3 regions of the Novosphingobium sp. DS6-6 genome follow, and region 3 is predicted to be linked to each of the others. Evidence: predicted binding sites of a transcription regulator. Region 3 holds the regulator's gene; each other region holds the start of a gene.
What was found. The regulator LexA, encoded in region 3, represses DNA repair genes until DNA is damaged. The targets are predictions, from matches to a motif close to GTTCCNCNCTTGTTCT.
Positions count from the first base shown of each region.

Region 1: the regulator LexA is predicted to act here: its motif matches at 2,127-2,142, upstream of recA (recombinase RecA).
Region 2: the regulator LexA is predicted to act here: its motif matches at 2,470-2,485, upstream of AC3EDY_RS09045 (ribonucleoside-diphosphate reductase subunit alpha).

Region 1 covers NZ_JBYNTS010000012.1:18,637-28,927, reverse strand. The annotation lists gene AC3EDY_RS13535 (class I SAM-dependent methyltransferase) at 8-931, opposite strand; gene recA (recombinase RecA) at 982-2,052, opposite strand; gene AC3EDY_RS13525 (hybrid sensor histidine kinase/response regulator) at 2,298-4,772, opposite strand; gene AC3EDY_RS13520 (DUF2062 domain-containing protein) at 4,837-5,382, opposite strand; gene smpB (SsrA-binding protein SmpB) at 5,483-5,965, opposite strand; gene AC3EDY_RS13510 (patatin-like phospholipase family protein) at 6,141-7,283, shown strand; gene AC3EDY_RS13505 (3-hydroxybutyrate dehydrogenase) at 7,347-8,129, shown strand; gene AC3EDY_RS13500 (argininosuccinate synthase) at 8,240-9,454, shown strand; gene AC3EDY_RS13495 (GNAT family N-acetyltransferase) at 9,563-10,072, shown strand; gene AC3EDY_RS13490 (DUF1285 domain-containing protein) at 10,095-10,291, shown strand, end outside.
Region 2 covers NZ_JBYNTS010000006.1:48,794-59,084, forward strand. The annotation lists gene nadB (L-aspartate oxidase) at 132-1,724, shown strand; gene AC3EDY_RS09040 (GlsB/YeaQ/YmgE family stress response membrane protein) at 1,776-2,159, opposite strand; gene AC3EDY_RS09045 (ribonucleoside-diphosphate reductase subunit alpha) at 2,553-4,568, shown strand; gene AC3EDY_RS09050 (PepSY domain-containing protein) at 4,853-5,251, shown strand; gene AC3EDY_RS09055 (DUF2171 domain-containing protein) at 5,416-5,679, opposite strand; gene AC3EDY_RS09060 (ribonucleotide-diphosphate reductase subunit beta) at 5,900-6,955, shown strand; gene AC3EDY_RS09065 (SPOR domain-containing protein) at 7,026-8,432, opposite strand; gene AC3EDY_RS09070 (hypothetical protein) at 8,452-9,006, opposite strand; gene AC3EDY_RS09075 (AAA family ATPase) at 9,024-9,767, opposite strand; gene AC3EDY_RS09080 (SPOR domain-containing protein) at 10,049-10,291, shown strand, end outside.
Region 3 covers NZ_JBYNTS010000011.1:42,010-52,300, reverse strand. The annotation lists gene AC3EDY_RS13120 (anthranilate synthase component II) at 1-536, shown strand, start outside; gene trpD (anthranilate phosphoribosyltransferase) at 533-1,528, shown strand; gene trpC (indole-3-glycerol phosphate synthase TrpC) at 1,543-2,331, shown strand; gene AC3EDY_RS13105 (reverse transcriptase-like protein) at 2,338-2,772, shown strand; gene moaC (cyclic pyranopterin monophosphate synthase MoaC) at 2,780-3,250, shown strand; gene AC3EDY_RS13095 (molybdopterin molybdotransferase MoeA) at 3,247-4,491, shown strand; gene lexA (transcriptional repressor LexA) at 4,549-5,238, shown strand; gene AC3EDY_RS13085 (peroxiredoxin-like family protein) at 5,344-6,021, opposite strand; gene AC3EDY_RS13080 (LysR substrate-binding domain-containing protein) at 6,120-6,953, opposite strand; gene AC3EDY_RS13075 (ABC transporter permease) at 7,219-8,022, shown strand; gene AC3EDY_RS13070 (ABC transporter ATP-binding protein) at 8,063-8,851, shown strand; gene AC3EDY_RS13065 (cysteine dioxygenase family protein) at 8,911-9,507, shown strand; gene AC3EDY_RS13060 (rhodanese-like domain-containing protein) at 9,504-10,291, shown strand, end outside.

The DNA of each region.
Region 1 (10,291 bases), on a different contig from region 3:
CGCCGGTTCACGCTTTCGTGGCGGTGACGATCCAGGCGGCGGCCGCGAACGCCACCACGCCGTTGCGATGATGCGCGGCGATGATCTGCACCAGGTCTTCCTCGATGCCGGCGCGCCTGTCGTCGGCCGCCTGGCGCAGGGCGGACGCGGCCGGGCCGATGCGGCGAAAAAGCGCGAAAGCCTGCGCCTGCGCGTCCGGCCCTTCGCCGGCGATATAGGGGAAATCATGGGGCGTGAAGACCAGGTCGGTCCACCCGGCGAGCATCGTGCGCACATGATCGGGATCGGCAAAGGCGAACGGGCCGGGGGCATGGGGATCGGCCGGCCTCGCGGGCGGCGGCACCAGCGCGGCCATGGCGCTGGCCCAGGCATTTTCGGTCGGCGGGCGAAAGCAGGAAAAGACCAGGCGTGCGCCCGGTGCCGCCACGCGGGCCAGATGCGCAAAGGCCGCTGGCGGATCGGCAAAGAACATCACCCCGTGGCGCGATACCAGCAGATCGGGCGCGAAATCGGCATCACGCCACTGGCTGGCGTCGGCAATGGCAAACCGCGCATTGACGCAGCCTGCGCCACGCTGCCGCGCGGCGGCGATCAGATCGGCCGAAAGATCAATCCCGCATACCGTGCTGGCAGGCCTGGCGGCGGCCAGGGCCAAAGCAAGCTCTCCCGCCCCGCAGCCGATATCAAGCAGGCGCTCGCCGGGCATCGGGGCAATGGCGGCCAGCAGCGCCGGAGTCAGCCGGGCAAAGGCGCGATCGGTACGCTGCCATTCTTCTGCCCAGGCACGGCCGACGCCGCCCTGCCAGTCCATCGCTTGGGTCATGGCGCCGGCATAGGCCATCGCGGCCAGCTTGGCGACAGGGACGCGTGGCGCGCCTTTCACCAGGAACAGAGCGCCGGAATAGAAAGCGGCACGGGCGCGGCGCGGCACCCGACCGCGACCGCGACCGCACCCTGTCAATCACGTCCCGTCAATCGCGATCACATATCGTCATCGGCATCAGGCCCGGCCATGAGGCCTTCGGCCACCTGCTCGGTCCGGCCGCGGATCGCCGCTTCCAGGCGATCGCGCATTTCGGCGTTCTCGCGCAGGAAGTTCTTGGCATTCTCGCGGCCCTGGCCGATGCGCACCGAGTCATAGCTGAACCACGCGCCCGACTTCTCCACCAGGCCGGCCTTGACTCCCAGATCGAGAATTTCCCCGATCTTGGAAATGCCTTCGCCATACATGATGTCGAATTCCACCTGCTTGAACGGTGGGGCGACCTTGTTCTTGACGACTTTGACCCGGGTGGTGTTGCCGGTGATCTCGTCGCGTTCCTTGATCTGGCCGGTGCGACGGATATCGAGCCGGACCGAGGCATAGAACTTGAGCGCGTTGCCCCCGGTGGTGGTTTCGGGATTGCCGTACATCACGCCGATCTTCATGCGCACCTGGTTGATGAAAATCACCATGCAGCGCGAACGGCTGATCGAGCCGGTCAGCTTGCGCAGCGCCTGGCTCATCAGGCGTGCCTGAAGGCCGACGTGGCTGTCGCCCATCTCGCCCTCGATTTCGGCCCGCGGCACCAGCGCGGCGACCGAGTCCACCACCAACACGTCGATGGCGTTGGATCGCACCAGGGTATCGACGATTTCAAGCGCCTGCTCGCCGGTGTCGGGCTGCGAAACGATCAGTTCGTCGATATTGACGCCCAGTTTCTTGGCATAGACCGGATCGAGCGCATGTTCGGCATCGACGAACGCCGCCGTGCCGCCACCCTTCTGAGCTTCGGCGATGGCATGCAGCGCCAGCGTGGTTTTCCCTGAACTTTCGGGACCATAGATTTCGATGATGCGGCCACGCGGCAGACCACCGATGCCCAGCGCGATGTCCAGCCCGAGCGAGCCGGTGGAGACGGCTTCCACCTGCATTGTCTCTTTCGAGCCCAGCTTCATCACCGACCCCTTGCCGAACGCGCGGTCGATCTGGGCCAGTGCGGCGTCGAGCGCCTTCTGACGATCCATGTCTTTCTCTTTGCCTTCCTGAATGAGCTTGAGCTGCGCCGCCATGGCTGCTTCCCCTTGCCTAGAGATGGCTGACACGAACCGTCAACACACAAGCAATGTACTCATTTCGTTCCATAAGAACAAGAGGGGAACGAAAAATTCCTCGCTTGTTTGCAGGAACGCGCATCGGTCATTGATTTTACGGGGTTTTGCAACGGTTCGTAAAGGCGCCGATGCCGAACCGGCGTGCTTTTCCCGACGGCCGGAAATGCTGCCATCCTGGCGCTAATGCCGACTCGTTGCAGCACCTATGCGCCGCGCAGCACCTGTTCCACCGCCGCCACGATCTGCGCCACGGAAAAGGGCTTGGCGAGAAAGTGCATGTTGGGAATATCGATCTCGCGGCGCAGCTGCTCCTCGGCATAGCCCGACATGAACAGAACCGGCAACTCGGGCTTTACCCGGCGGATCTCGCGCGCCATGGCCGGCCCGTCCATCGACGGCATGACCACATCGGACACCACGAGATCGATGTCGTTGCCGGCGGCCAGGATGCGGGCCAGCGCATCGAGGCCGTCTTCCCCATCGGCGGCGGTCGTGACCTCATAGCCCTGGCGCACCAGCGCGCGTTCCGCCACCGCGCGGACCGTATCCTCGTCCTCCACCAGCAGCACGCGCCCGCCGCCGGTCCATTGCGTGCGGCGCGCTTCGCCCTTGGGCCTGGACACCTCGACCATATCGGCCGGGCCGGGCACGTGGACCGGCAGATAGATGGTGAAGCGCGTGCCCTTGCCCACCTCGCTTTCGGCAAAGATGAACCCGCCCGATTGCTTGACGATCCCGTAGACGGTGGAAAGGCCAAGCCCGGTGCCCTTGCCCTTGTCCTTGGTGGTGAAGAACGGTTCGAAGATCTTGCCGATCTGCGAGGGCTTGATGCCATGGCCGGTATCTTCCACCACCAGCGCCGTATAGTCGCCGATGGGCAGGATTTCGCTTTTCATCGCCCGCACGTCGCCAGCAGTGACACGGCGGGTGGCGATGCGCAGGGTGCCGCCGGCCTTGGCGTCGGTGCCGTTGGCAGTCATCGCATCGCGCGCGTTGACGGCAAGGTTGAGCAGGACCTGCTCGAGCTGCACCGGATCGGCCCGCACCAGCCCGAGATCGCGATCGTGCGTCACGTCGAGCTGGATTTTCTCGCCCAGCAGGCGCTTGAGCAGCGTCGATACCTCGGCCACCACATCGGGCAATTGCAGCACTTCCGGGCGCAGCGTCTGTTGCCGCGAGAAGGCCAGCAACTGCCGGGTGAGCGAGGCGGCACGGTTGGAATTGGCCTTGATCTGCTGAATATCGTCGTAATCGCTGTCGCCGGGCGTGTGGCGCATCAGGATCAGATCGCAATAGCCGATGATTGCGGTGAGCACGTTGTTGAAATCGTGGGCGACGCCACCGGCCAGCTGGCCCACCGCCTGCATCTTGGTGGCCTGGGCGATCTCGCGCTTGAGCCGCGCTTCCTCGGTCGAGTCCTTGAGGCTCAGCAGCACTACGCCTTCGCCCAGCCCGCGCACGCCGGCCAGGCTGAACGAGACAGGCTCCTCCGGGGCGGCGAGCAGGCGTACGGCCACGTCACCGGCTGTGGGCGCGCCCTGCGTGTAGCGGCGCACCGCATCGGCCAGCGCCCCCTTGTCTTCGCGAATGACCAGGTCGGACGGATAGGGCGGCGGAACCGGTCCATCGTGCCCGGCCGCGCGCAGGAACGCGCGGTTGGCAAAAAGGAAGCGCCCGTCGCGATCGATCATCGCCAGGCCCAGTGGCAGGCGCGAGAGCAGCGCCTCGATCTGCGGCAGGCCGGCGCGGGCATCGCCCAGTGCGCCTTCGCTGTCGATCACCAGAAACAGCGACGGCACCTGCGCAGGATCGGTCACGGCCACGCCGTCGGGATCGGCGATCGGCACATGGATGAAACGCACCGGTGTGCCGCGCGCGCCTTCGCGGGCATAGAAAATGCGCTCGCTTTCATCGGCACGGAACCACGATACGAAATCGCTGCCCGTAACCTGCGCACCTTCGCCGGCGGCGCGGGCGGCGAAGGCGGCATTGGCGGCCTGCACGCGGCCATCGGGCAGCACGACCGCGGCCTGGATGCCCTCGCGCGTCAGCGCCCGGCCCAGCTTGCCGCCGACATGGCCGGCGACGTCGGCCACCAGATCGATCTGCGCCAGCGGTACGAAGCGGCAGACCAGGTGATCCTGCCCGCGGCCCGCGCGGAGCAGATCCGCCCGCCACTGTCCGCTGGTGGATGTGAGCCGTGCTACCTGCGCCCGTCCGTCGCGCCAAGCGGCGCGCATGGCGCGCTCCAGCGCTTCGGCATCGGCTGGCGCTATCGGCAAGCGCGGCGGCGCGGCCTGATCGAACCATTCCGTAAAGCGGCCATTGGCGCAAACCAGGCGGCCGGCGCGGTCGATAATCGCCAGGGCCTCGTCCGGCCGCTCGATCGCGGCGAACGTAACCGACCAGTCGGGCGGCGCCCAGGCGGGATCGGCCCGCTGCGGCAGGAACCGCACGACGACACGGGCGACCAGCCCCAGCGCCCCGAGCCCGACGAGGTAGACGGCCGCCAGAACGGCATCGCCCGCCAGCAGTCCCAGCAGCACCGCCCCGCCAAGCGCGGCCAGCGCGGCGATCAGCGCGTCGCGCCGCCAGGCGGCCGAGGCGGTGTGCGTCCGCGCGTCGTCAGGCCAGCCCGGAAAAGCGCCTTCGCCGATGTCGCCCGCTGCCGCCGGCACGCCTGTCCCCTTCGTTACTGTTGCGGCCGACACATGCCGTTCGACCCTTTACCGCCTGAACCATTCACCGCCCGGCGCGCATGGCCAGACGCGTGCGCCGCTTGTGCACCGTCCACCAGCGCCAGGCAAACCCCGCGATGACATAGCCGAGCGCGGCCGCCACCACGGAAATCACGAACAGCCCGAAGACCAGCGCGGGCGCGGCATCCGAGAGCAGCCAGCCGGCCCATTCGGAAAAGCTGGCCCCGCGCTCGAACAGGGCCATGAACGTGGCCACGTCGGCATGAAAGCCGAACCAGTTGCCCAAAGCCAGCGAAGCGGCGATGAACAGCGGCGTCGTTGCCGGATTCGACAGGAACGTCATTCCCGCCGCGATCGGGATATTGCCGCGAAGCGGCAGGCAAAGCGCCGCGGCACCGGCAATCTGCACCCCCGGGATCATCGCGAAGATGCCTACCAGCAGGCCCACCGCCACCCCGCGCGGCACCGATCGCCGGGTGAACCGCCAGAGTTCCGCGCGCGCGGCCAGAGGGCCGGTAAAGCGGTTGCGCTCCATCTGCTGACGCGTGGGCATCGACGAGCGGACCATGGTGGCAATCTTGTGGCGCATCGAAACGGCGATTCCCCGTGGTTGTGGCATGGGCAATCATGCCTGCATTCTACTTGCCAGACGATGAAGCACGGCAGCGACACGTCGCAATCGCCGGCGTTCAGCCGTGTTCGCGCATGATCCGCGCCTTGTCACGCTGCCAGTCACGGTCCTTGATCGTGGCGCGCTTGTCGGCGGCGTTCTTGCCCTTGGCGAGGGCCAGTTCGACCTTGGCCCGTCCGCGGCCGTTGAAATAGATCGACAGCGGCACCAGCGTCATGCCCTTGCGTTCGACCGCGCCGTGAAACCGGTCGATCTCGCGTTCCTTCAGCAAGAGTTTGCGGGGGCGCTTGGGCTCGTGATTGAAGCGGTTGCCGTGGCTGAATTCGGGCACGTTGGAATTGACCAGCCAGACCTCGCCGTTCTTGACCTCGGCATAGGATTCGGCGATCGAGCCTTCCCCGAACCGCAGCGATTTCACTTCCGTGCCGGTCAGCACGATGCCCGCCTCGTAGACGTCTTCCACGAAATACTCGAACCGCGCCCGGCGGTTTTCGGCGACGATCTTCTTCTTGTCGAAGGCCTGGGGGGTTGGTCTTGCCATGATCCTGCCCATGTAGGCAGGGAATGCGCGCAAGGAAAGCGGGAGAAGGCGCGAAATCTGCGAGCACGGAGCAGGCAGAAGGCGGCGCCGTGGCATATCCGTCTTGCCAGTTTCACATTGCCCCCGCACAGTGCGTTGCACTGCACAACGGCAGCCGGATGGAGCAAGGACGAACATGGCCGATGCAACACACGAGCGCTGCGTGCTCGTGCTTCAGGGCGGCGGGGCATTGGGCGCCTATCAGGCGGGCGTGTTCGAAGCGCTGGCTGCCAGCGGCTACTGCCCCGACTGGGTGGCCGGGATTTCCATCGGTGCCGTCAATGCCGCGCTGATCGCCGGCAATCCACCCGAGCGGCGGGTGCGCCATCTGCGGGCGTTCTGGGAACAGGCGTCGTCGCGCGTTCCTTTCGCCTCGCCCTTTGCCGATGGCTGGGGCCGGCGCCTGTTCAACGAATGGGCCGCCGCATCGGTGGCCTTGACCGGAATCCCGGGCTTTTTCATGCCACGCACCACGCCGCCGTGGCTGGCCCTGCCCGGATCGCCCGATTCGATCAGCCTTTACGATACCAGCCCGCTGCGCAAGACTTTGCTGGAACTGGTGGATTTCGACCTGATCAACAGCGGCAAGACGCGCCTGAGCGTGGGCGCGGTCAATGTTCTCACCGGCAATTTCGCCTATTTCGACAACCGTGACCGCCTGATCGAGCCCGAACACATCATGGCCAGCGGCGCGCTGCCGCCTGGCTTTCCCCCGATCATGATCGATGGCGAACCCTATTGGGACGGCGGCATCGTTTCCAACACGCCGCTGCAATTCGTGCTGGACGAACGCGGTTGCGATGCCGAACAGCACGAAACCAGCCCCGGCCCGGCGCTGCGCGATCCGCTGCTGGTGTTTCAGGTAGACCTGTTTGCCGCCCATGGCATGATGCCACGCAGCCTGGCCGAAAGCGCCCAGCGCGAAAAGGACATCCGCTTTTCCAGCCGGACCCGGCTCAACACCGACATGCAGAAGCGGATAGAGGCGCTGGAAGCGGCTGCCGCGCGGCTTGCCGAACGCCTGCCGGCCGAATTCGCCGGTGACGAGGACCTCGCCATTCTGACGGCGCGAGCCCAGGATGGCCCCGTGACGATCCTTCACCTCATCAATCGGGGCGAGGATTACGAGACCCAGAGCAAGGATTACGAGTTTTCCCGCATGACGATGCAGGGGCACTGGAACAGCGGCCGCCACGACGTGGAACGCTCGTTCGCCAGCCCGCGCTGGAAGAACCGCACTTTGCCGGCACGTGGCATCGTCACGCTCGATCTTGCCTGAACGGGCCAGAAAATCCGGCCAGGCATCGCTTGGGGACCGACCCAGACTGTGGAGAATGCATCGATGAACCTCGACAACAAGATCGCCATCGTCACCGGCGCGGCCAGCGGCATCGGCCTTGCCATCGCCAGGCGTTACGCGCAGGCCGGCGGGCGCGTGGCGATTGCCGATCTCAAGCTGGACGCCGCACAGGCCGCGGCCGACGGCATCAATGCCGATCACCCTGGCGCGGCGATCGCCGTGGAAATGGACGTGACCAGCGAAGATCAGGTCAATGCCGGCGTCGCCAAAGTGGTGGACACCTGGGGCGGGGTCGATATCCTGATCTCGAACGCGGGCATCCAGATCGTCAACCCGGTGGAAAGCTTTGCCTTTGCCGACTGGAAAAAGATGCTGGCGATCCACCTCGACGGCGCGTTCCTGACCAGCAAGGCCGTATTGCCGCACATGTATGCCAAGGGTAGCGGGGCGATTCTCTTCATGGGTTCGGTCCACTCCAAGGAAGCCTCGCCGCTCAAGAGCGCCTATGTCACGGCCAAGCACGGGCTCGAGGGGCTGGCCCGCACCATTGCCAAAGAAGGCGGCAAGAAGGGCGTGCGCACCAACCTGATCTGCCCCGGCTTCGTGCGCACCCCGCTGGTGGACAAGCAGATTCCCGAACAGGCGAAGGAACTGGGCATCAGCGAGGAAGAGGTCGTCAAGAACGTGATGCTGGGGCAGACGGTGGACGGCGAATTCACCACCGTGGAAGACATTGCCGAAGTGGCGCTGTTCTTTGCCGCGTTCCCCAGCAATGCCCTGACCGGGCAATCGCTGGTGGCGAGCCATGGCTGGTTCATGAACTGAAAGCTTTCCCGCGGCGCGCGAGGGGCCCAAAATCCCCCGCGCGCCTTGCGGTACGCCCCCCTGCCTGTTAGGCGCGCGGCGCGTCTTTCAGTCTTGAGGAGTGCCCGCCGATGTCCGAGATCAAGCGTGTCGTCCTCGCCTATTCGGGCGGGCTCGATACCTCCGTCATTCTCAAGTGGTTGCAGGTCAACTACAACTGCGAAGTGGTGACGTTTACCGCCGATCTCGGGCAGGGCGAGGAACTGGAGCCGGCCCGTGCCAAGGCCGAACTCATGGGCGTGAAGCCGGAACATATCTATATCGACGATCTGCGCGAGGAATTCGTGCGCGATTTCGTTTTCCCGATGATGCGCGCCAACGCCCGGTACGAAGGCGATTACCTGCTCGGCACCTCGATCGCGCGACCGCTGATTTCCAAGCGCCTGATCGAGATCGCGCGCGAAACCGGCGCCGATGCGGTGGCCCATGGCGCCACCGGCAAAGGCAACGACCAGGTGCGGTTCGAGCTTTCCGCCTATGCGCTGGAGCCGGGCATCAAAGTGATCGCGCCCTGGCGCGAATGGGATCTGGCCAGCCGTACCGCGCTGATCGCCTGGGCCGAGGCGCATCAGATCCCCGTGCCTCGGGACAAGCGCGGGGAAAGCCCGTTTTCGACCGATGCCAACCTGCTGCACACCTCGTCTGAAGGCAAGGTGCTGGAAGATCCGTGGCAGGAAGTGCCCGACTACGTCTATTCCCGCACCGTCGATCCCGAAGACGCGCCCGACCAGCCCGAATACGTCACGATCGATTTTGCCAAGGGCGATGGCGTGGCTCTGAACGGGGAGGCGTTGAGCCCCGCCGCCCTGCTCACCGCGCTCAACGAACTGGGGCGCAAGCATGGCATCGGGCGGCTCGACCTGGTCGAGAACCGCTTCGTAGGCATGAAAAGCCGGGGCATGTACGAAACCCCGGGCGGCACGATCTATGCCATGGCGCATCGCGGCATCGAATCGATCACGCTCGATCGCGGCGCGGCGCATCTGAAAGACGAACTGATGCCCAAGTATGCCGAGCTGATCTACAACGGCTTCTGGTTCTCGCCCGAGCGGGAGATGCTGCAGGCCGCCATCGACCACAGCCAGGCCCGCGTCAACGGCACGGTGCGCCTGAAGCTTTACAAGGGGCTGGCCTCGGTCGTCGGCCGCCGGTCTCCCGACAGTCTCTATTCCGAGCGCCACGTGACGTTCGAAGACGATGCCGGCGCCTATGACCAGAAGGATGCGGCCGGCTTCATCAAGCTCAACGCCCTGCGGCTGCGCCTGCTGGCCCAGCAGGGACGCTGATACGGGCTTATCATCCCGCCGCCGTCGCTTGAGCGCGGCGGGCGGCGGGTTTGGCCGGCGATCGCCGGCCGCATCGCCCCCTGCTCCATCAATCCAAGGCACTGCCTCTTGTCCACCATCATTCCCCTGGCCGATGTCGATCCGCAACTGATCGAGGACCTGCTCGATGCGGCGTTCGAACCGGAACGCCGCCAGCGCACGGCCTATCGGCTGCGCGAGGGGGTGGACTGGCTGCCCGCCCTGTCCTTTGCCGCGCTCGACGAAGACGCAATGCTGGCCGGCACGATCCAGTGCTGGCCGGTGGCGTTGACCACGCCCGAGGGGCGCAAGCTGCCGATGATCATGGTGGGGCCGGTAGCGGTCATGCCCGGGCAGCAGGGGCGCGGCTATGGCAAGGCGCTGGTTACCGCCAGCCTCACGGCCATCGATCCGCGCGCGCCGCTGCCTCAGGTGATGATCGGCGATCCGGAATACTACGAGCGCCTTTTCGGCTTCAGCAATGCCCATACCGGCCGGTGGCAGTTGCCCGGCCCGGTGGAGCAGCGCCGCCTGCTGTGCCGCACGGCCAATCCGGCCATCCTTCCGGCCGAAGGCATGCTGGGGCCTTGGCGCGGCTGATCAAGTCTGGCACTGCCGGGCGGTGCCTTACGAACCGCCCCCCGAGCTTGCCGGCCTCTCGCTGAGCGAAATCGCCGCCCTGGCGCAAAGCCGCCGCTTGCCGCCGCTGGACCAGTGGAACCCGGCGCAGAGCGGGGACATCCACATGCACATCCTGGCCGATGGCACCTGGCTGCACGAAGGCAGCCCGATTACCCGGCCGGCAATGGTGCGCACGTT
Region 2 (10,291 bases), on a different contig from region 3:
TAAGTTATGCCTCTGTGGGCGGAACGCCCCCTTGCCCAAGCCGGCCGATTGCCAAATGGCTTTTCAAACGGCAGCCGCCCGGGCAAAGAGACCCGCGTGAAGATTCCGCCTCTTTTTCGCAGGACCCGGCCATGAGCGGGCAGGATGTGGTTATCGTCGGCTCGGGTGCCGCAGGCCTTACGGCGGCGCTGGTTCTGGCCGAGCGCTGCCGGGTGCTGGTCCTGGCCAAAGGCCGCCTCGACGGTGGATCCACGGCCTGGGCGCAGGGGGGCATTGCCGCCGTGCTCGACGAAGGCGACACGTTCGAAGATCACGTGCGCGATACGATGATCGCGGGGTGCGGCCTCAATCGCCGGGAAACGGTGGAACATGTCGTCGAGCATGCGCCCGAGGCGATCGCCCGGCTGGCCCAGATCGGGGTGCCGTTCAACGAAGACGCCGGCAGCCTGCATCTGACGCGCGAAGGCGGCCATTCGCATCGGCGCATCGTGCATGTGGACGATGCCACGGGCGCTGCCGTGCAAAATGCGCTGATCCGTGCCGCGATGGCGCATCCCAACATCACTTTGAAGCCCGATATGGTGGCGATCGACCTGGTTACCGACCGCCATCGTTCCCACCCCAAAGGCGATCGGCGGGTATGGGGCGTCTATGCGCTCAATGCCGCGACCGGCAAGGTGGAGTGCCTGACGGCGCGGGCCACGATCCTGGCCACCGGCGGTGCCGGGCGCACCTATCTGTTCAGCACCGCTCCGCGCGGCGCCACTGGCGACGGCATCGCCATGGCCTGGCGCGCGGGCTGCCGCATTTCCAACATGGAATTCATGCAATTCCACCCCACGTGCCTTTACAATCTCGAGGTCAAGAACTTCCTGATCACCGAGGCGGTGCGCGGCGAAGGCGGCCATCTGAAAATCCCCCCGGGTTTTCCTGGTGGAGGCAAGCGCTTCATGCCGCGCTTCGACCCGCGCGAAGAACTGGCCCCGCGCGATGTGGTGGCCCGCGCGATCGACCACGAGATCAAGCGGCTGGGGCTCGATTACGTCCATCTCGACATCAGCCATCAGGATCCCGAGTTCGTCCGCGGCCACTTTCCCAACATCTACGAGCGACTGCTGGGGCTCGGCATCGACATGACGCGCGAGCCGATCCCGGTGGTGCCGGCGCAGCATTATACCTGTGGCGGCGTGCTGGTGGATCTGGCCGGGCGCACCGATCTGGCCGGGCTCTATGCGGTGGGCGAATGTTCCGAAAGCGGGCTGCACGGCGCCAATCGCCTGGCTTCGAACAGCCTGCTCGAATGCTTCGTCTTCGGCGACGCCGCCGCGCGCAACATTATCGATCGCTGGGACGCGTTTTCCCTGCCGCCCGCCGTGCGCGTGTGGGACGAAAGCCGCGTATCGGATTCCGACGAGGACGTGGTGATCAAGCAGAACTGGACCGAACTGCGCCGGTTCATGTGGAATTACGTAGGCATCGTGCGAACCAACAAGCGGCTGGAACGCGCCGCTCACCGCATCGCCATGCTCAAAAGCGAAATCCACGAATATTACGGCAACGTGCGCGTCACGGCCGATCTGATCGAGTTGCGCAATCTGCTCGAAGCGGCGGATCTTATCGTGCAGAGCGCCAGGGCGCGCCGCGAGAGCCGTGGGCTGCACTACAACCAGGATTTTCCGCAGGCCCAGCCGGCTGCGCGCGAAACGATCCTGGTCCCGGACTAAGCTTGAAGCGACTAGGCTCGAAGCGGCTAGGCTCGAAGCGGCGCCACCGGCTTACCAGACATGCCGGCCAAGGAAGATCAGCAGCATCGCGCCCACGGTCGAGGCCAGGCACCCAGCGCGGTCGAACCCGTCGCGCACACTGCCACGGCCGGCCAGGCTCGCCGCGAAGCCTGCCACCAATGCCCCGCCGATGCCAAGAAGGATCGTCCGCATCAGCCCCATTTCCACGGCCCCGGGATAGAAAAACCGGGCAGCGATGCCTACCATCAAGCCCAACAACAGCATCGAGAAAACATAGCCCATGACCAGAATTCCTTGATTTCGCGCCAGCAGCGCAGCCCCCGCGCGGCGTGTCGAACAACCGGGGATATCGCGCCAACCGTGGCTGGACATTTCGTTGTCCACAGCAAAGCCGGCAAGGGCAAAAAAATCCATGCCGCGGCACTTTGCCTCTTGAACCCATGGAAACCTCGCGCGTCGCTGCGCTGCAACGTGGCGTTTTAGCGACGAAGCGAATCGTGCTTGCGACGAATCGCATGCCTCCTACCGCAATGCCCCACTTGCCTGCCACTCGCGGTTCAAGCACTATGGGTTGTGGTCGCGTTGACCGGGGGCAACCAAACCTAGTTATCGTCAAGCGGTACCCATATCGGGTCGCGCGCCGTTCGATATCGAGCGGACCCTTTGACGTTGCTGGCGTTTTTGGTGTCGCGACTGGCACGATGATCGAACAGGGCGGGATTTTGTTCCCTTTCTGTTTCGTTGATGGCAAGCTGGGGAACGAGCGTGAATTTCAGGACCGGGGAACTGAGCGATGGGACGGCGTTGATGGCGCAGGACGAACTGGGACTGGAAGGTGGGCTGGCCACACTTGCAGCAAGGACGCAGGACATGCAGGCAGACGACAAGCACAATGCGGATGCTGCTGCGGACCCGGTGACGGCCCCGCCGGGAGCCCCTTTCGCAGCCGTTGCCACGGCGATTGCAGCGGATGCGGCGCGCGCGGCCGCGGTCAAGGCCCCGCTCGATTCCAAGTCAGTCAACCCGCGCCGCTTTGCCATCGTCACCGATGCGGCCCGTGATGCCAAGCTGACCGCGTTCGGCAAGGAAACGCTCGACGATCGCTATCTGCTGCCCGGCGAATCCTATCAGGATCTGTTTGCGCGCGTGGCCGATGCCTATGCCGATGATAAGGATCACGCCCAGCGGCTTTACGATTACATTTCCAACCTGTGGTTCATGCCGGCAACGCCGGTGCTGTCGAACGGGGGCACTGGCCGGGGCCTGCCCATTTCGTGCTATCTCAATTCGGTGGAAGACAGCCTCGAGGGCATCGTCAAGACCTGGAACGAGAACGTGTGGCTCGCCTCGCGCGGGGGCGGCATCGGCACCTACTGGGGCAACGTGCGGGGAATCGGCGAGAACGTCGGCCTCAACGGCAAGACCAGCGGCATCATCCCGTTCGTGCGCGTGATGGACAGCCTGACGCTGGCGATCAGCCAGGGTTCGCTGCGCCGCGGCTCGGCCGCCTGCTATCTCGATATTTCGCATCCCGAAATCGAGGAATTTCTCGAAATCCGCAAATCGTCGGGCGATTTCAACCGCAAGGCACTCAACCTGCACCACGGCGTACTGTTGTCCGACGCGTTCATGGAAGCCGTGCGCGACGGCACCGAATTCACCCTGCGGAGCCCCAAGGACAATTCGGTGCGCGGCAAGGTCGATGCCCGCTCGCTGTTCCAGAAACTGGTGGAAGTGCGTCTGGCCACGGGCGAGCCCTATATCGTCTTTTCCGACACGGTGAACCGCATGATGCCCCGGCATCATCGCGATCTGGGCCTCAAGGTTTCCACCTCGAACCTCTGTTCGGAAATCACGTTGCCGACGGGCATCGATCACCTCGGCAACGATCGCACGGCAGTGTGCTGCCTTTCCTCGCTGAACCTGGAAACCTGGGACGAATGGCAGGGCGACAAGCATTTTGTCGAGGACGTGCTGCGCTTCCTCGACAACGTGCTGCAGGATTTCATCGATCGCGCCCCTGACGAGATGGCCCGCGCCAAGTATTCCGCCGCACGCGAGCGTTCGGTCGGCATGGGGGTGATGGGCTTCCATTCATTCCTGCAGAAGAAGGGCATCGGGTTCGAATCCGCCATGGCCAAGGCGTGGAACCTCAAGATGTTCCGCCACATCGCCGCCAAAGCCGACGAAGCCTCGCTGCTGCTGGCCCAGGAACGCGGCCCCTGCCCCGATGCGGCCGACATGGGCGTGATGCAGCGTTTTTCGTGCAAGATGGCGATTGCCCCCACGGCATCGATCTCGATCATCTGCGGCGGCACGTCAGCCTGCATCGAACCGATTCCGGCCAACATCTATACGCACAAGACACTATCCGGCTCGTTCGTGGTCAAGAATCCCTATCTGGAAAAACTGCTGCGCGAGAAAGCCAAGGATTCCACCAACGTGTGGAATTCGATTCTGGAGCGGGGCGGTTCCGTCCAGCATCTGGAGTTCCTGTCGGCCGACGAGAAGGCGGTGTTCAAGACCAGCTTCGAAATCGACCAGCGCTGGCTGCTCGAATTTGCGGCAGACCGGACGCCCTATATCGATCAGGCACAGTCACTGAACCTCTACATCCCTGCCGACGTCGACAAGTGGGATCTGCTGATGCTGCACTTCCAGGCCTGGGAGAAGGGTATCAAGTCGCTCTATTACCTGCGTTCCAAATCGGTCCAGCGAGCCGGTTTCGCCGGCGGGGTGGAAGCGGACAACACCGCCGAGGCGCGGCGCATCGAACTGGACGTGAAGCAGACCGATTACGAGGAATGCCTGGCCTGCCAGTAACCGTGGGCATCGGATGTCGCGCCGAACCCTTTCGGTGGACATCCAGTGGCCGCATCGCCATGGGCACCGCCCGGCCCATTCGTTTCGCCCTTTTGCCAGCGTAGCCCCCATGCCGGACCGGACCACCTGCCTGATCATGTTACATATGGCGACATTTCGCGCCTTGCCCCCGGGGGCGGGGCAGCGGCACAACGGCGCCCGGCCTCGCCCGGCCGGCGTCGATGTCGGCCCGGAGGCCTGCACGGACGGCGGCATGGGGCGCATCAGCCATAGGGGATCGACCAATGCGCAAGTGGCATCGCTGGATTTCGGTGTTTTTCGGAATTTTCCTGTTGTGGATCGCCGTGACCGGCACGCTCAGCCAGATCGTGCCGCTGCTCAGCGGTGGCGAACGCAAGGCGCCCCCGGGCAAGGAAGCGCTCATGGCCGGTCCGCCGCCCGTACCGGCCTTCGTCTGTCCGGCGAACTACATATGCCGGCCCAAGCCGACCGGCGGCCGGTCGGTCGTCGGCCTGCTGCATCACCTGCATTCGGGGGAAAGCTTTGGCCCGGTGGGCGTGGCGATCAGCACGCTATCGGGCTTCGCCATGATTTTCTTCGGCGTTTCGGGCCTCTGGATGTATGTTCAGATGTGGCGCAACCGCAAGAATCGCGGCCTGAAGCCGGGCTGGTTCTGGGACTGAGTGTCAGGTTCCCGGTCCGCGCCGCGGTTGGGGCGGCCGTGGACGGAAAAAGCGTCCCGCAACGTACGACGTGGAGCGGGACGCCTTCCGGTCGCCAGGGACGACCTGGCCGCGAAGGGGACGCGGCTTTGCGGGAAACCGTGATCGGGACGGGGCGTGATGCGCTATTGCTCCCCTTCCTCTTCTTCGAACGTGATAGCGACATCGGCATTGGCCGAAAGGCGCACGATGTCATCCTCCACACCCGCCACAAGGCCCAGCGAAATGTAGTGATGGTGCCCGGCATGGGCGCCGCTTTCGGCCCTGGTCAGCTTGATGTGGTGCCCGTCGACATGATCGACCGTGCCCACCGGGGCACCGTCGGCGCCGATGACGGCCATGTGTTCGCGAATCTGGCTTGCGACGGGATTGCTGTCGTTGCCGGTCATGCCCAGCCTCCTCGATTGTCTGGCAAGGGAAACGCGGGTGTCTTTCGCCCGGATGCCCTTTTCCGAACAATGCCGCGCCGGGCGGGCCGTTCCCGTGTTCCGCACCTGCTCTTTCTGCCGGGTCGACCGGCACCGCCCGGCCCCGATACCGCCGTCGCTTCCCAGACCTTTCCCGCCGCTTGAAGCCTCCTATATCAGCCGATCCAACAGGACAGCCGCCATGCCTCTTCTCGAAGCCCGCAAAACCTACAAGCCCTTTGAATATCCCTGGGCCTACGAGTACTGGAAGCGCCAGCAACAGATCCACTGGATGCCCGAGGAAGTGCCGCTGGGCGAGGATTGCCGCGACTGGGCCCAGAAACTGTCGGACCACGAACGCAATTTGCTGACGCAGATCTTCCGCTTTTTCACCCAGGCCGACGTGGAAGTACAGGATTGCTATCACGAAAAGTATGGCCGGGTGTTCAAGCCCACCGAAGTGAAAATGATGCTGGCCTCGTTCTCCAACATGGAAACGATCCACATCGCCGCCTATTCGCACCTGCTCGACACGATCGGCATGCCCGAAAGCGAATACGGCATGTTCCTCGAATATGCCGAAATGCGCGACAAGCATGATTACATGCAGCAGTTTGGCGTGGAGAACGACGAGGATATCGCCCGCACGCTGGCCATGTTCGGCGGCTTTACCGAAGGGCTGCAACTGTTCGCTTCGTTCGCGATGCTGATGAATTTCCCGCGCTTCAACAAGATGAAAGGCATGGGCCAGATCGTAAGCTGGTCGGTGCGCGACGAATCGCTGCATTGCGAGGGCATAACGCGGCTGTTCAAGGAATTCTGTGCCGAGCGCCATTGCCTGACCAAGGCCGTGAAGGAAGATATTCTCGATTGCTGCCAGAAGACCGTGCGGCTCGAAGACGCCTTTATCGATCTGGCATTCGAACAAGGCCCGGTGCCGGGAATGAGCCCCAAGGAAATCAAGCGGTACATCCGCTACATCGCCGACTGGCGGCTGGGCCAGCTGGGCTTTGACCCGATCTACATGATCGAGGAACACCCCCTGCCCTGGCTTGCCCCGCTGCTCAACGGGGTAGAGCATGCCAACTTCTTCGAAACCCGCGCCACCGAATATTCCAAGGCCGCCACGCGCGGCAACTGGAACGACGTGTGGTCCAATTTCGACAACCGCCGCATGGCCAAGGCCGCCAATACCACGGCCGAACCGGCCGAGGCGGACGTGGACATGTTCGGCGCCGCCGGCATCGCCGCCGAGTAACGCCTGGCGTGCCGGTTCATGGCGGGGGAGTGGATAGGCTTCCCCGCCCCGGCTTCAATCGCGGTCCTGATCAGCGGCGGTTGCTGGCGAAACGCACGGCCGGCGCCGCCCCGGGCCGGCCGGTGACCGGGCTGTCGAGCACGATGCACGCACCGCCCTTGGCCTTGACCGAGCCGCACAGCGACCGCGCCGGATCGGCGCTGGCAAAGCCCGCGGCCTGGGTACGCCAGAATTGCTTGCCGTTGACCGTTGCCGGGGTGATGACCAGGCGGTAGCTCTTGAGCGCGGGGTTCATCGCCAGATAGTGGCGCCAGGCGCGGTGTGCGCCTTCCTGGGTGGAGAAGGCGCCAAGCTGTACCAGATGCGTGCCAGCGGGCCGTGCGTCGGGGCGCGCAGCCAGGCTGGCAGCGCGGACTTGAGCGGCGCGGGCCACCAGGGCGGGCGCACGGTCCGCCTTGGCGGGCTTGCGCAGAAGCAGCGGAGCGGGGACCGCGGCAATGCCGGCACGCGGCGCCGGTGCCAGGGCCGGAGAAGATCCGGCCGGCGCCGTGGCGCCAGCGGCGGCAGATGGGGGCATGTCGATCGCCGCCAGCTTTTCCACAGAGGATGCGGCGCTGGCATCGGCCATTTGCGGTTGCGCAGCGCCATTGTCGATGGCGGGCAGTTCCTGCGCAGCGAATTGGGCCAGCATGGGTGCGGCGCCGGCCTGGGCGGTAGCTGCTTCGACCGCCTGCTCAACCGGCTTGCCGGCCGTGCCGGGCGCGGGGGAATTGACCAAGGCCAACGCAATGGGCTGGCCTTCGTCGTCCATGCGCACCGGCACGCCCAGCACGCTGGCCACGCGCAGGCGCATGTTGCCCGGATCGCTCAATTGCGCCCACTGCGCCATGCGACCGGGAACCTGGTCGGCCGGAACATCTTGCGCCGCCATTTCGCGCGCTTCGCGCCAATGGCCAGCCATGGCCAGGGCATAGGCCAGGTTCTGGCGCAGCTTGGGCGTGTCGTCACCGGCGCGCACCGCGTTGCTCAACAGAGCCACCGCCTGATCGGCCTGGCCGGCAAGGGCGAGGGCAAGCCCGTAATCGGCCACCGGAATCTGCTGGCGATGGGCAACCAGCGTATCGAGAGCGACATCGCCGTGGCCCAGCGCAATATCGGTCAATGCCAGGCTCAACGCCACTTTGCCGTCATCCAGGCCAAGTTCCATGGCATCGTCATAGGCCTGGCGCGCGGCCAGGAAGCGGCCCGCGCGCATATAAGCACTGCCAAGCAGCATGCGATAGCCGGGGTTGCGCGGATCGGCGAGCACGGCCTGTTCGGCCAGCGCAACCGCCTTGACGGCTTCCCCGCCATTCAGTTTCGCCTGTGCACGGGAAGCTGTCTGGCCAGGATGAGACGTGCCCTGGGCACACCCGGAAACGAGGCCGGCGGCAAGCGCCGTAGTGGCAAGCATGCGGAACATCTGGTGCGCGATCATGATATTTCCCGGCATGAGATCAGCGTGGCCGCCGCTTGGCAGCGGGGTGCGCGTGGGGCGAGAGGGCGGATTGGGCAAGTTCGGCAAGCACGTCTTCCAGGCCGGGCGTGGCATCGACCAGGCGATCCAGGGCTTCGACCAGCAAGGCCTGGGCGCTGCGCTGTTCGGCGGTGCAGCAGGCGCGCAACAGGGCGTGGCGGCGCGGATCGAGCCGCAAGGTGAAAGCCACTTTCCGGCCCGGCAGCTGCTCCACATCCTGCGTGGCACGGCGATTGGCGGCAACCTTGCGCTCCATCAGCGCCGGAAGCTGAACGATCTGGCGCAGCACTTCGGGGCGGCGTTCATCTTCCCCGGCTTCCTCAAGAGCCACAACTTCGGCAAGCGGCAGGGCATCGGCCAGCGGCGGCAGGGCGGCCGGCGGCGGCAGGGCGGCCGGCGCCGGATCGGCCTGAGCATCTCCGGTCCTGGCCCAATCGAGCGAGACATGGCCGCGCATGGCCGGGCGCGCCGTGCCCTTGCGCGCCAGCAACGATGCGGTGAGCGAGGCAAGAGGCTTGGCTTCCGGGCTGGGCATAAGCGGTTCCCTTGCGCTCACGAGCCGATCACGCGACGGCCGAAGTTACCCACCGGGCGCGGCGCAACGCCGCCAAGCGCGCTGACCGGCGCCATGACGGCCTGCCCCTGCTGCGGCACGGCAAACACGGTGCGGCGAAAGTTCTTTTCGAGCCGTTCGGATATATAGCTCCACAGCTGGGCGATTTCGGCGGCGGACTTGCCGGCGGGATCGACTTCCATGACGGTGCGCCCGTCGATCATCGACGCGGCGAAATCGGTGCGGTGGTGCATCGTGACCGGCGCCACGGTACCATGCTGGGAAAGCGCGACGATCGCTTCGGCCGTGATGCGCGCCTTGGGCGTGGCGCCGTTGACCGCAAAGATCAGCGGCTTGCCGGCGCGCTCGCACAGATCGACCGTGGCCCCCACCGCGCGCAGATCATGGGGCGATGGCCGGGTCGGCACCACGATCAGTTCGGCAAGCGCGATGACCGACTGGATCGCCATGGTGATCGCGGGCGGTGTATCGATCACCGCCAGCTTGAAACCCTGCTGACGCAGCAGTTGCAGATCCTGGGCCAGACGGCCCACGGTGGTTTGCGCAAAGGCGGGAAAATCGGCTTCGCGCTCGTTCCACCAATCGGCGAGGGAACCTTGCGGGTCGATATCGATCAGCACCACCGGTCCGGCACCGGCACGCTGCGCCTGCACGGCGAGGTGGCCGGACAACGTGGTCTTGCCCGATCCGCCTTTCTGCGAAGCCAAGGCCAATACGCGCAAGATGTCCCCCTGAAACTGCAGTGCGATCAGATGAGGGGGATTCGCAGATTGCGCTGAAATTTTGGTTAACACTCCAGCCGTGAAGGTGCTGGTTGCGCCACGCCCTGCATGGCCGCCGAACCGGTGCCCGGAATATGCGCTGCCGCGCATGCGGCCACGCCGGCGGTGACGAGACGGGAAAAGTTGTTTACCATTTCCGCGCAAGTGCTTTGCGAAATCATCGGTTCAACCAACGGCAAGAGATTCGTTTCGCCATGACAGCCCCGCGAACCACGACAGGCATGCGAACCACGACAGGCACCATCCGGGCCATGGCCGCGCTTGCCGCGATGGCCGCACTGCTTCCCGCCGTGGCACGGGCCGATGTCCGCGACGGGGTGAACGCATGGTCACGCGGGGACTATGCCGCCGCTGTCCAGCAATGGCAGGGACCAGCGGCCAGCGGCGATGCCGATGCGCAATTCAACATGGGCCAGGCGGCCAAGCTGGGGCGTGGGATGCCCAGGGACATGGCCAGAGCCGAA
Region 3 (10,291 bases):
ACTATGTGATGGAACTGGGCGCGCAGGTCCGTGTCGTCCGCAACGATGCCATCACCGCCGCGCAGGCACTGGCCTCGGGCGCCAGCGGCTTCCTGCTCTCGCCCGGCCCCTGCACGCCCAACGAGGCCGGCGTCAGCCTCGATCTGGTCGCTGCCGCGGCGCAGGCCGGGCTGCCGTTGCTGGGGGTATGCCTGGGGCACCAGTCGATCGGGCAGCACTTCGGCGGCAAAGTGGTGCGGGGCGGGCTGATGCACGGCAAGACTTCACCTGTCGCGCATGACGGCAGCGGGGTGTTCGCCGGCCTGCCCTCGCCCTTTACCGCCACGCGCTATCACTCGCTGGTGGTCGAAGACGTGCCCGAATGCCTGATCGTCAACGCCCGGTCCGACGATGGCCACACGATGGGCTTCCGCCATGCCAGCCTGCCGATCCACGGCGTGCAGTTCCATCCCGAAAGCATCGCCACGCAGCATGGCCACGCCCTGATTGCCAATTTCCTGGCCCTGTGCGGGATCGACGCGCGGATGCCGGCATGAGCCTGCTGCCCCCGGTTGGCGAAACTCCGCTGACCCAGGATGAAGCCCAAGCCGCCTTCGCCGCCATTCTCGACGGCACGGTGGACGACGCGGCCATCGCCGCGTTTCTCGTCGCTCTGGCCGATCGCGGCGAAAGCGCCGGCGAGATTGCCGGGGTCGCGCAGGCGATGCGCGCGCGCATGATCCGTGTCGCCGCGCCTGAAAACGCCATCGACGTCTGCGGCACGGGCGGCGACGGGCACCACACGCTCAACGTATCCACCGCGGTCAGCCTGGTGGTGGCCGCCTGCGGCGTGCCGGTGGCCAAGCACGGCAACCGTGCCGCCAGTTCCCGGGCCGGGGCTGCCGATACGCTCGAAGCGCTGGGGCTCGATCTCGATCGCGCGGTCGAAACCGCCGAGGCAACGCTGGGCGATCTTGGCATCTGCTTTCTCTTCGCCGGGCGGCACCATCCCGCCATGGGCCGGATCATGCCGGTCCGCCGCGCCATCGGCCGCCGCACGATTTTCAATCTCGTGGGGCCGCTGGCCAACCCGGCTGGCGTGACGCGCCAGCTCGTCGGCATCGCGCAGCGTGCCTATGTGCCGATCTATGCCGATGCTCTTGCCCGGCTGGGCACGGACCGCGCGTTCGTCGTCGCCGGTGACGAGGGGCTGGACGAGTTGAGCCTTGCCGGCGGCAGCGATCTCGCCGACGTGGAGGGGCAGAGCATTCGGCTGCGCCGGGTGGCGCCGGCCGATGCCGGCCTTGCCACCGCGCCGATCGAGGCCATTCGGGGCGGAGACGCAGCTTACAATGCCGCCGCGCTGATGGCCCTGCTGCAAGGCGCACCGGGGCCTTATCGCGATGCCGTGCTGTTCAACGCCGCCGCGGCGCTGATCGTGGCGGGTGAAGCGGCGAATTGGCACGACGGGGTGGAGGAAGCCGCCGAAGCGCTCGACAAGGGTTTGGCCCTTGCCTTGCTGCGCTGCTGGATCGATGCGTTGAAATAGGGCATCCGCATTTCATGACTGACAAGCTTGCCGAGATATGCGCGACCAAGCGCGGTGAAGTGGCGCAGCGCAAGGCGCATGCTTCACTGGCAGACCTTGCCGCGCGCGCCGGCGCACAAAGCGCGCCACGCGGTTTCGAAGCGGCGCTGCGCGCCCAGGCCGTCAATGGCTTTGCCCTGATTGCCGAAATCAAGAAAGCCAGCCCCTCCAAGGGCCTGATCCGCGCCGATTTCCGGCCGGCCGACCATGCCCGTGCCTATGAGGCGGGCGGCGCCACGTGCCTTTCGGTGCTGACCGACGGCCCCTATTTCCTGGGGCACGAGGATTTTCTCGTCGCCGCACGCGCTGCCTGCACTCTGCCGGTACTGCGCAAGGACTTCATGGTCGATCCCTGGCAGGTGGCCGAAGCGCGCGCGATCGGCGCCGATGCCATCCTCATCATCGTCGCCGCGCTGGGCGATGCCCAGATGGCCGAGATCGAGGCCGCCGCGCGCGAGGCCGGCATGGACGTGCTGATCGAAGTGCACGACGAGGCCGAGATGGAACGCGCCGCGCGTCTCCGCTCGCGCCTCATCGGTGTGAACAACCGCGATCTCAAACGCTTCGTCACCGATATCGCCACGACCGAACGCCTGGCGCCGCTTGCGCCGGAAGGCACTTTGCTGGTGGCCGAAAGCGGCATCGATGCGCATGCCGATCTTCTGCGCCTGGCCGGCTGCGGTGCGCGTACGTTCCTGGTGGGGGAAAGCCTGATGCGCCAGGACGACCTTGCCGCCGCGACCAGGGCCCTGCTGCAGGGCTGACGAGGCGTGGCACGCAAACTGTGGTTCGACGGCGGTTGCCGCCCCAATCCGGGCCGCATGAAAACCGCTGTCGTCACGCGCGGGCGCACCTGGTTCACGGCCGATTGCGGAGAAGGCAACAGCGACCGTGCCGAATGGCTGGCCCTGCTTGCTGCGGTCGATCTGGCCCGTGCGCTGAAGGAAACGGACGTGGTATTCTGCGGGGATTCGGCTTTCGTGATCGACCAGATCAGGGGTTGCACGGCCCCTCACCCCGCCGCTGCCGATTGCCTTGCCGCCTATTGGAACGGCATCGTTCCATTTTCCCGTGTTCGCCTGCGCCATGTCGGCCGCGCGCAGAACCTGGCCGGCATCGCGCTCGATCATCCGCGTGATGGCCTGGCCCCGCCCCAACCGCTTATCGGTGAAGAGGGCTTGCGCCTGGCCGCCCGCGTGGCATGACCGTGGCATGACGCAGCTTACCCATCTCGATGCCCGGGGCCACGCCCGCATGGTCGATATCGGCGCCAAGCAGCCCACCCATCGCGTGGCCGTAGCGCAGGGCCTGATCCGCATGTCGGCCACGGCGCTGGCGGCGATCCGCGACGGCACCGTGCCCAAGGGTGACGTGCTGGCCACCGCCCGCATTGCCGGGATCATGGCCGCGAAGAAGACGGGCGAGTTGATCCCCCTGTGCCACCCCCTCGCGCTCGATGCCGTGGCGGTGGAATTCGCATTCGTGGACGAGGGCGTCGAATGCACCGCCACCGCCTCTCTCACCGCCCGGACCGGCGTCGAGATGGAAGCGATGACAGCCGCTTGCGTGGCGTTGTTGACAATCTATGACATGGCCAAGGCGGTGGACAAGGGCATGGTGATCGAGGCCGTGCGCCTGGTGGCCAAGCGGGGCGGCAAGTCGGGCGATTGGTCTGCGCCATGAACGGCGCGCATGACGGTTCGCGCCCGGCGCCGCTGCCGCTCGAACAGGCCCAGGCGCGGCTGATCGCCCTGGCGCCGCATCTGGCGATCGAACATCGCGCCACGGCAGAGACGCTGGGTCATTACCTTGCCGCGCCGCTGGTGGCGGCACGCACCCAGCCGGCAACCGCGCTTTCGGCGATGGATGGCTATGCCCTGCGTGCCGCCGATCTGCCCGGCCCCTGGTCCGTTACGGGAGAAAGCGCGGCCGGCCATCCCTTTGCCGGGGTGGTGAACCCGGGCGAAGCGGTGCGGATCAGCACCGGGGCGGCCATGCCCGCCGGCGCCGATTGCGTGCTTCTGCAGGAAGACACGGCGCGCAACGGTGATCTGCTCACACTGCAGGGGGTGCCGCCCGATCCGCCGTCGCGGCATATTCGCCCCGCGGGCATGGATTTTGCCGCGCATGACCTGCTGCTCGCCACCGGCACGCGGCTGGGACCGGCGCAGATCGCACTGGCCCTGGCCGCCGGGCATGGCCACGTGGCGGTGCACCGCCGCCTGCGCCTGGCGATCATCGACAGCGGCGACGAACTGGCCGCGCCGGGGCACGCCCCGCTGCCGCACCAGATCCCGGCCAGCAACGGCCCGATGCTGGCGGCCATGGCGGCCGCCTTGCCGGTCGACGTGCAGCGGATCGGCCCTGTGCCCGATGACCTTGCCCGGCTCGCCGCTGTGCTCGACGCCGTACGCGATGCCGATGTGGTGGTGACCAGTGGCGGTGCTTCGGTGGGCGATCACGATCTCGTCCGCCCTGCGCTCGAAGCCGCGGGGGCGCAGATCGATTTCTGGCGCGTGGCGATCAAGCCCGGCAAACCGTTGCTGGTGGGCCATCGCCCGGCCGGGATGACGGGAGTGCCGCAGATCATTCTCGGGCTGCCAGGCAACCCCGCCTCGGCATTCGTTACCGCGCATCTGTTCATGCTGCCACTGCTGCGGGCGGCGCTGGGCGCGGCCCAGCCACTCGCCATGCCGTTTGACGCCCCGCTTGCCCGGCCCATGCCCGCCGGCGGCGGCCGCACCGAATTCCTGCGCGCGCGATGGGACGGCGTGACGGTGACGCTCGATCCGCTGCAGGATTCCGGTGCCATCAGCCCTATCGCCCGCGCCAACTGCCTGGTCAAGCGCGAAGCCGGCGTGGCCCCGCAACCGCAGGGAACGCCCGTTCCGGTCTATCTGCTCGATTTTGGCGGATTTGCTTGACGGGTTCGGTTTGGTTGCTTATTCGTTCCGCATTCGTTCGCTAGAGGAGACTTGCGGATGCTTACGCGCAAGCAGCACGAACTGCTCTCATTCATCCAGACGCGGCTTGATGAGTCCGGCATTTCCCCCTCGTTCGAGGAGATGAAGGAAGCGCTCGATCTCAAGTCCAAGTCCGGCGTCCACCGCCTGATCTCCGCGCTTGAGGAACGGGGCTTTATCCGCCGCCTGCCAAACCGCGCGCGGGCGCTGGAAGTGATCCGCGAGCCTGAAAGCCTGGCCACCAAGGCCGCCCCGCGCGCCACCATGCCACGCCCGGCGCTTGCCCCGGCCAACACCGGTCACCCGATCCCCGCCGCGGCGAACGACGTGATCGAGATTCCGCTGCACGGCCGCATTGCCGCTGGCGCCCCGATCGAAGCGCTGGAAGGGTCGGGCGTCCTGCCCGTGCCGGCGGCGCTGCTCGGTTCCGGCGAGCACTATGCGCTCGAAGTTTCAGGCGATTCCATGATCGAGGCCGGCATTCTCGATGGCGATTATGCTCTCGTGCGGCGCACCAGTACCGCGCGCGATGGCGAGATCGTCGTTGCGCTGGTGCGCGGCGAGGAAGCGACGCTCAAGTATCTCCACCGCGAGAAGGGCATGATCCGCCTCGATCCGGCCAATGCGGCCCATGATCCGCAATTCTACGCGCCCAACGAAGTGGAAGTGCAAGGCAAGCTGGCAGGCCTTCTGCGCCGTTATCACTGACAGGCCTTCTCACGGGCACCGGCAGGCTTTCCCACGGGCTGGCCTTCCGGCCGCCGCGATGGGCAGCGGGCCGTCCGGAACGCTCGCCACCCCGCGCCGCGCCGTTCAGCCTGCGGTCGCGGCCACGTCTATCCGTGTCTCGGGTAGCTGCGCCAGGATGGTCTCGGCCTCTGGCCGGTCGAGCCAGTCGGGGCTTACCGCAAGGAAGCGCAAAGTGCGATCGGGCGCCACGATCGCCACGGCCGGCTGAGTCATCTCATAACTATGCGTGCCCAGCGTCGCCCCGATCCACGGCGCGCCCGGGGCCACCGCCGGCTGGTCATCGGGAAAGAACGTGATACCGAGCTGCCGCGCCAGGGCATAACCGGGATCGGCAAACGTGGGGAAACGCAGGCCATGGCGCTCTTTCGGCCCCGTATCGACCGGGATCTGCGGGCTGACGGCCAGAAGGCGAATACCCGCCGCGTCGAGCCTGGGCCGCAAGGCCTCGTCATAATAGGGCAACGCGATGTTGCAGGCCGGGCAGCCGCCAAAGCGGAAGAAGATCAGCACGGCGGGGCCATCCGCAAGGAGGGCGTCGCTGTCCTGCGTCTCCCCTTGCGCGTCCACCAGGCGGAATGGCGCCAGCCGCGTGCCGGGCGCCGGGTGGCGAGACGGATCATGCCGTTCCACCAGCAGGCGCCGCTGTTCGGCATTGCGGGCCAGCTGCTCGGGCGCCCAGGTCCGCGCGCGCTCGGCGGCAAGATCGGCAAAGCGTTGGGCAAGGCTAGCGGGCTGGGTCATGATCGCATTCCTGTGCTGAGGTTCCGCTTCGACCGCTAGACCTGCCGCTTTGTGCCGACCATCGAGATCAGCGCCGCCATGCATGAGACTTTGCAATACTACAGCGTGGCCACGGTTTGCCGCGCCAGTTCGGCGAGCCGCGCCGTGGCAGCATCGAGCGCGCCGGCGGTCTGGAGAATGCACGAGACACGCGGGAGCGCGGGCAGCGGGCCACTGTCGAGCAGGGCATCGGGCAAAAACAGCGGCGTGCGCACGGTCAGCCCCAGCCCGGCCTGCACTGCCGCGCGCAGGGTCGTCAGGTTGGGCGTTTCCACGGTGATGCGATAAGTGCGGCCGATATCCTCCAGCGCGCGGATCGCCGCCTCGCGGAAGCGGCAGGGCTGCTCGAGCACGGCCAGCGGAATAACTTCGCGCCCGGCAAGGCCCGCCTCGCCGAACCAGGCCATGTCGGCCGTGGCCACGGCGTTTTCGTCGCTGGGCAGACCATAACCCAGCACGATGTCAAGCTGGCGCCGCTCGAGCTGGCCGAGCAGTTCGGCCGTACCCGCGATGCGCGAATAGATCTGCGCCTCGGGATGCAGTTCGGCAAACTGCGCCAGCAGGCCCGAAAGCAGCAGCTCGGCGAAATCCTGCACCATCCCGATCCGCGCCGGGCCGTTGTATTGGCCAGCGCTCACCGCCGCGACGGCTTCGTCATGCAACGTCAATACCTTGCGCGCGTAATCGAGCATGAGTTCGCCCGCCGGAGTCAAAGTAAGACGCCGGCCATCACGGTGGAACAGCGCCTGCTGCAGCAGTTCTTCCAGGCGCTTGATCTGCAGGCTGAGTGCCGACTGGGTGACGAACACCTTTTCCGAGGCGTTGAGCATCGAACCGGTATCGACGATGGCAACGAAGCTGCGCAGCAGGTTGGTGGGCAGGTTGACCGGCATGAGGCACCATCGGACAAGTTGGAAGGGGCGGGCAAGTTGGAAAGGGCAGGCAATTCCTCACAGCTACAGCCACCTATTTTATCTATCAAAATAGTAGACATTTAAAATGCTAAAGGAAGTGTTTGTCGGCGCGGTTCCCCGCCGAAATGCTTCGCTTGGCCGCCATCTATGAGCGCTGCAAATGAATGGGGATCAAAACTCAATTGATTGAATAGACAATGCAGGTTCTGCTGTCAGCAAGATTCCGCCATTCAGGTCTGCCACCATGCCCAACCGCGTTTCCGTCCGCATTGCACCGCCTGCCCTGATCGGGCGGCTCGGCCGCTCGCGCTGGTCGTCCCCGCTCGGCCTGCTGGGCGCGTGGGAGCTTGCATCGCGTTCCGGAATCATCCCCGAACGCACGCTGGCCGCGCCATCGGCCGTGATCGCCACTTTGTGGACCATGCTCGTTTCCGGCGAATTGCCGCAGAACCTTCTGGTTTCGTTCTGGCGGGTGGGGTTCGGCCTGGCGATCGGCGTATCCGTGGGCGTGGTTCTGGCCTTGCTGGCCGGACTTTCACGCCAGGGCGAGGCGATGGTCGATCCCATCATGCAGATCAAGCGCACGATCCCCACGCTGGCGCTCACGCCGTTGTTCATCGTCTGGTTCGGCATCGGCGAAACTCCCAAGGTTGCCCTGATCGCCTTTGCATCGATGTTCCCGGTCTATCTCAACCTCTACAGCGGCATTCGCGGGGTCGATGTGCGCCTGCTGGAAGGGGCGCGCAGCTTCGGCCTCGGCCAGGCTGAACTGATCTGGCATGTCATCCTGCCCGGCGCCCTGCCTGCATTGCTGGTCGGCCTGCGCTATTCGCTGTCTCTAGCCATCCTCGTTCTGGTAGTGGCCGAACAGATAAACGCCTCGGCCGGGCTTGGCTATCTCATCAACAATGCCCGCGATTTCCTGCGCACCGACATCATCGTGGTGTGCCTGATGGTCTACGCCGTGCTGGGTCTGGGTGCCGATGCGCTGGTCCGCACGATCGAGCGCCGCGCGCTCGTCTGGCGCCCCTCCCTGGTCAAAGCCTGACCGGCCCGCCTTCCCCCTGTCGCTTCAAGGAGTAAGACCCATGGACGCCCGCCTCCGGTTCCTTGCCCAAGATGCAGTTCCCGCACCCGCGGCCCGGCCCATCGTCCGCCTGTCGAACTTCACCCGCCGGTTCGGCGACGTGACCGTGATCGAAGGGCTGGAACTGACGATCCAGCCCGGCGAGTTCGTCGCGCTGCTCGGCCGCTCGGGCTCGGGCAAGACCACGCTGCTGCGCACGCTGGCCGGGCTCGACGGCGCCGAGGGGCAGGACGTGTCGGTTCCCGCGGCGCGCGCGGTGGTCTTTCAGGATGCGCGCCTGCTGCCGTGGAAAAAGGTCTGGCGCAATGTCGCGCTGGGCCTGAAAGGCGCGGATATTCGCGCCCGCGCGCAGCACGCGCTCAAGGAAGTGGGCCTTGGCCATCGCTTGGATGCCTGGCCGCTGACGCTGTCGGGCGGCGAAGCGCAACGCGTTGCCCTGGCGCGCGCGCTGGTGCGCGAACCGGAACTGCTGCTGCTCGACGAGCCTTTCGCCGCGCTCGACGCGCTGACCCGCCTGCGCATGCACGAACTGGTGCTGGCGTTATGGCGCGCGCATGGCTGCGCGGTGCTGATGGTCACGCATGATGTGGACGAGGCCGTGGCGCTGGCCGATCGCATTCTCGTGCTCGATGGCGGCCGCATCGCGGCGCAGGAACGCATCGGCATTGCCCGCGGCGCGCGCGGTGAACTGACGCATTCGCTCAAGGCCAAGCTGCTCGGCATCCTGGGTGGAACACAGCCGCTGGCCGATCACGTCATTCCCTTTCCACAGACCGCGACCGGAGCCTGAGGCCCGTGGCGACGCAGGCCATTGCCCCCATTGCCCTGCCGCAGCCGGCGAGCCCGGCAGTGCCACGCGCCGGGATCGCCCGGTTGCGCGGTTTCGTGACCAGCCTTGCCGAACTGCTCAACGCCACGCGCGATGAAACCGAGATCTTGCAGACAGGGGCCAAGCTGCTGTCCCGTCTGGTTGCCCAGGATGACTGGCTGCCGCCCGCCTTTGCCGTACCCCATCCCGATCGCTATCAGCAATATCTGCTTCATTGCGACAGCCGCGAACGCTTCAGCGTCGTCTCGTTCGTGTGGGCGCCGGGCCAGGGCACGCCGATCCACGATCATCGCACCTGGGGCCTGGTGGGCGTGCTGCGCGGTGCGGAACGGTCCGAACGCTTCGTCCGCCAGGCCGATGGCAGTCTCAGGCCGGACGGGGACGCCGAAATCCTGCGCGCCGGCGCGGTGGAAGCGCTGAGCCCGCGCCAAGGCGACATTCACCGCGTGAGCAACGCCAGCGCCGATGGCCCGTCTGTTTCGATCCATGTCTATGGCGCCAACATCGGCGCGGTCGAGCGCGCGACCTATGCGCTCGACGGCACGGCCCGCCGCTTCGTCTCGGGTTATGCCAGCGCCTTCACGCCCAACCTGTGGGACCGTTCGGAAAATCCATGAGCACCTTGACCAGCGTGCGCGCCACGACGGCCGCGGCCATACGCCAGGCCTTGCTTGCCCGGCAGGAAATCGCGCTTGTCGATCTGCGCGAGGAAGCCGTGTTCGCCCTGGGCCACCCGCTGTTCGCCGCGCAGATCCCGCTGCGCCGGCTGGCAATCGAAGCGCGCTGGCGCCTGCCCCGCCAGGATGTGCCGGTGGTGGTTTACGATGACGGCGAAGGGCTGGTCGAACCGGCACTCGAAATCCTGGAAAACCTTGGTTTCACGGCGGTTTCCGCGCTTGAAGGCGGCCTCGCCGGCTGGCGTGCGCAGGGATACGAACTGTTCGAGGACGTCAATTCCTATTCCAAGGCCTTTGGCGAACTGGTGGAGCATTACCGCCACACGCCATCGCTGCCGGCGCCCGACGTGGCCGCGCTGATCGAAGAGAAAGCCGATATCGCCGTTCTCGACGCGCGCCGGTTCGACGAATATGCGACGATGAGCATTCCGGGCGGGATCAGCACACCGGGCGCCGAACTCGTGCTGCGCGCACCGGCCGTGGCGCCCGATCCCGATACCACGATCATCGTCAACTGCGCCGGGCGCACCCGCTCGATCATCGGCACGCAATCGCTGATCAATGCCGGGCTGCCCAACCGCATCTATGCCCTGCGCAACGGCACGATCGGCTGGACTCTGGCGGGTCAGAGCCTGGAGACCGGGCAGCAACGCCGCGCGCCATTGCCCGAGCCGGCCGAAAGCTGGACCGACGAGGCCCGCGCCCGCGCCCGCGATGTCGCCTA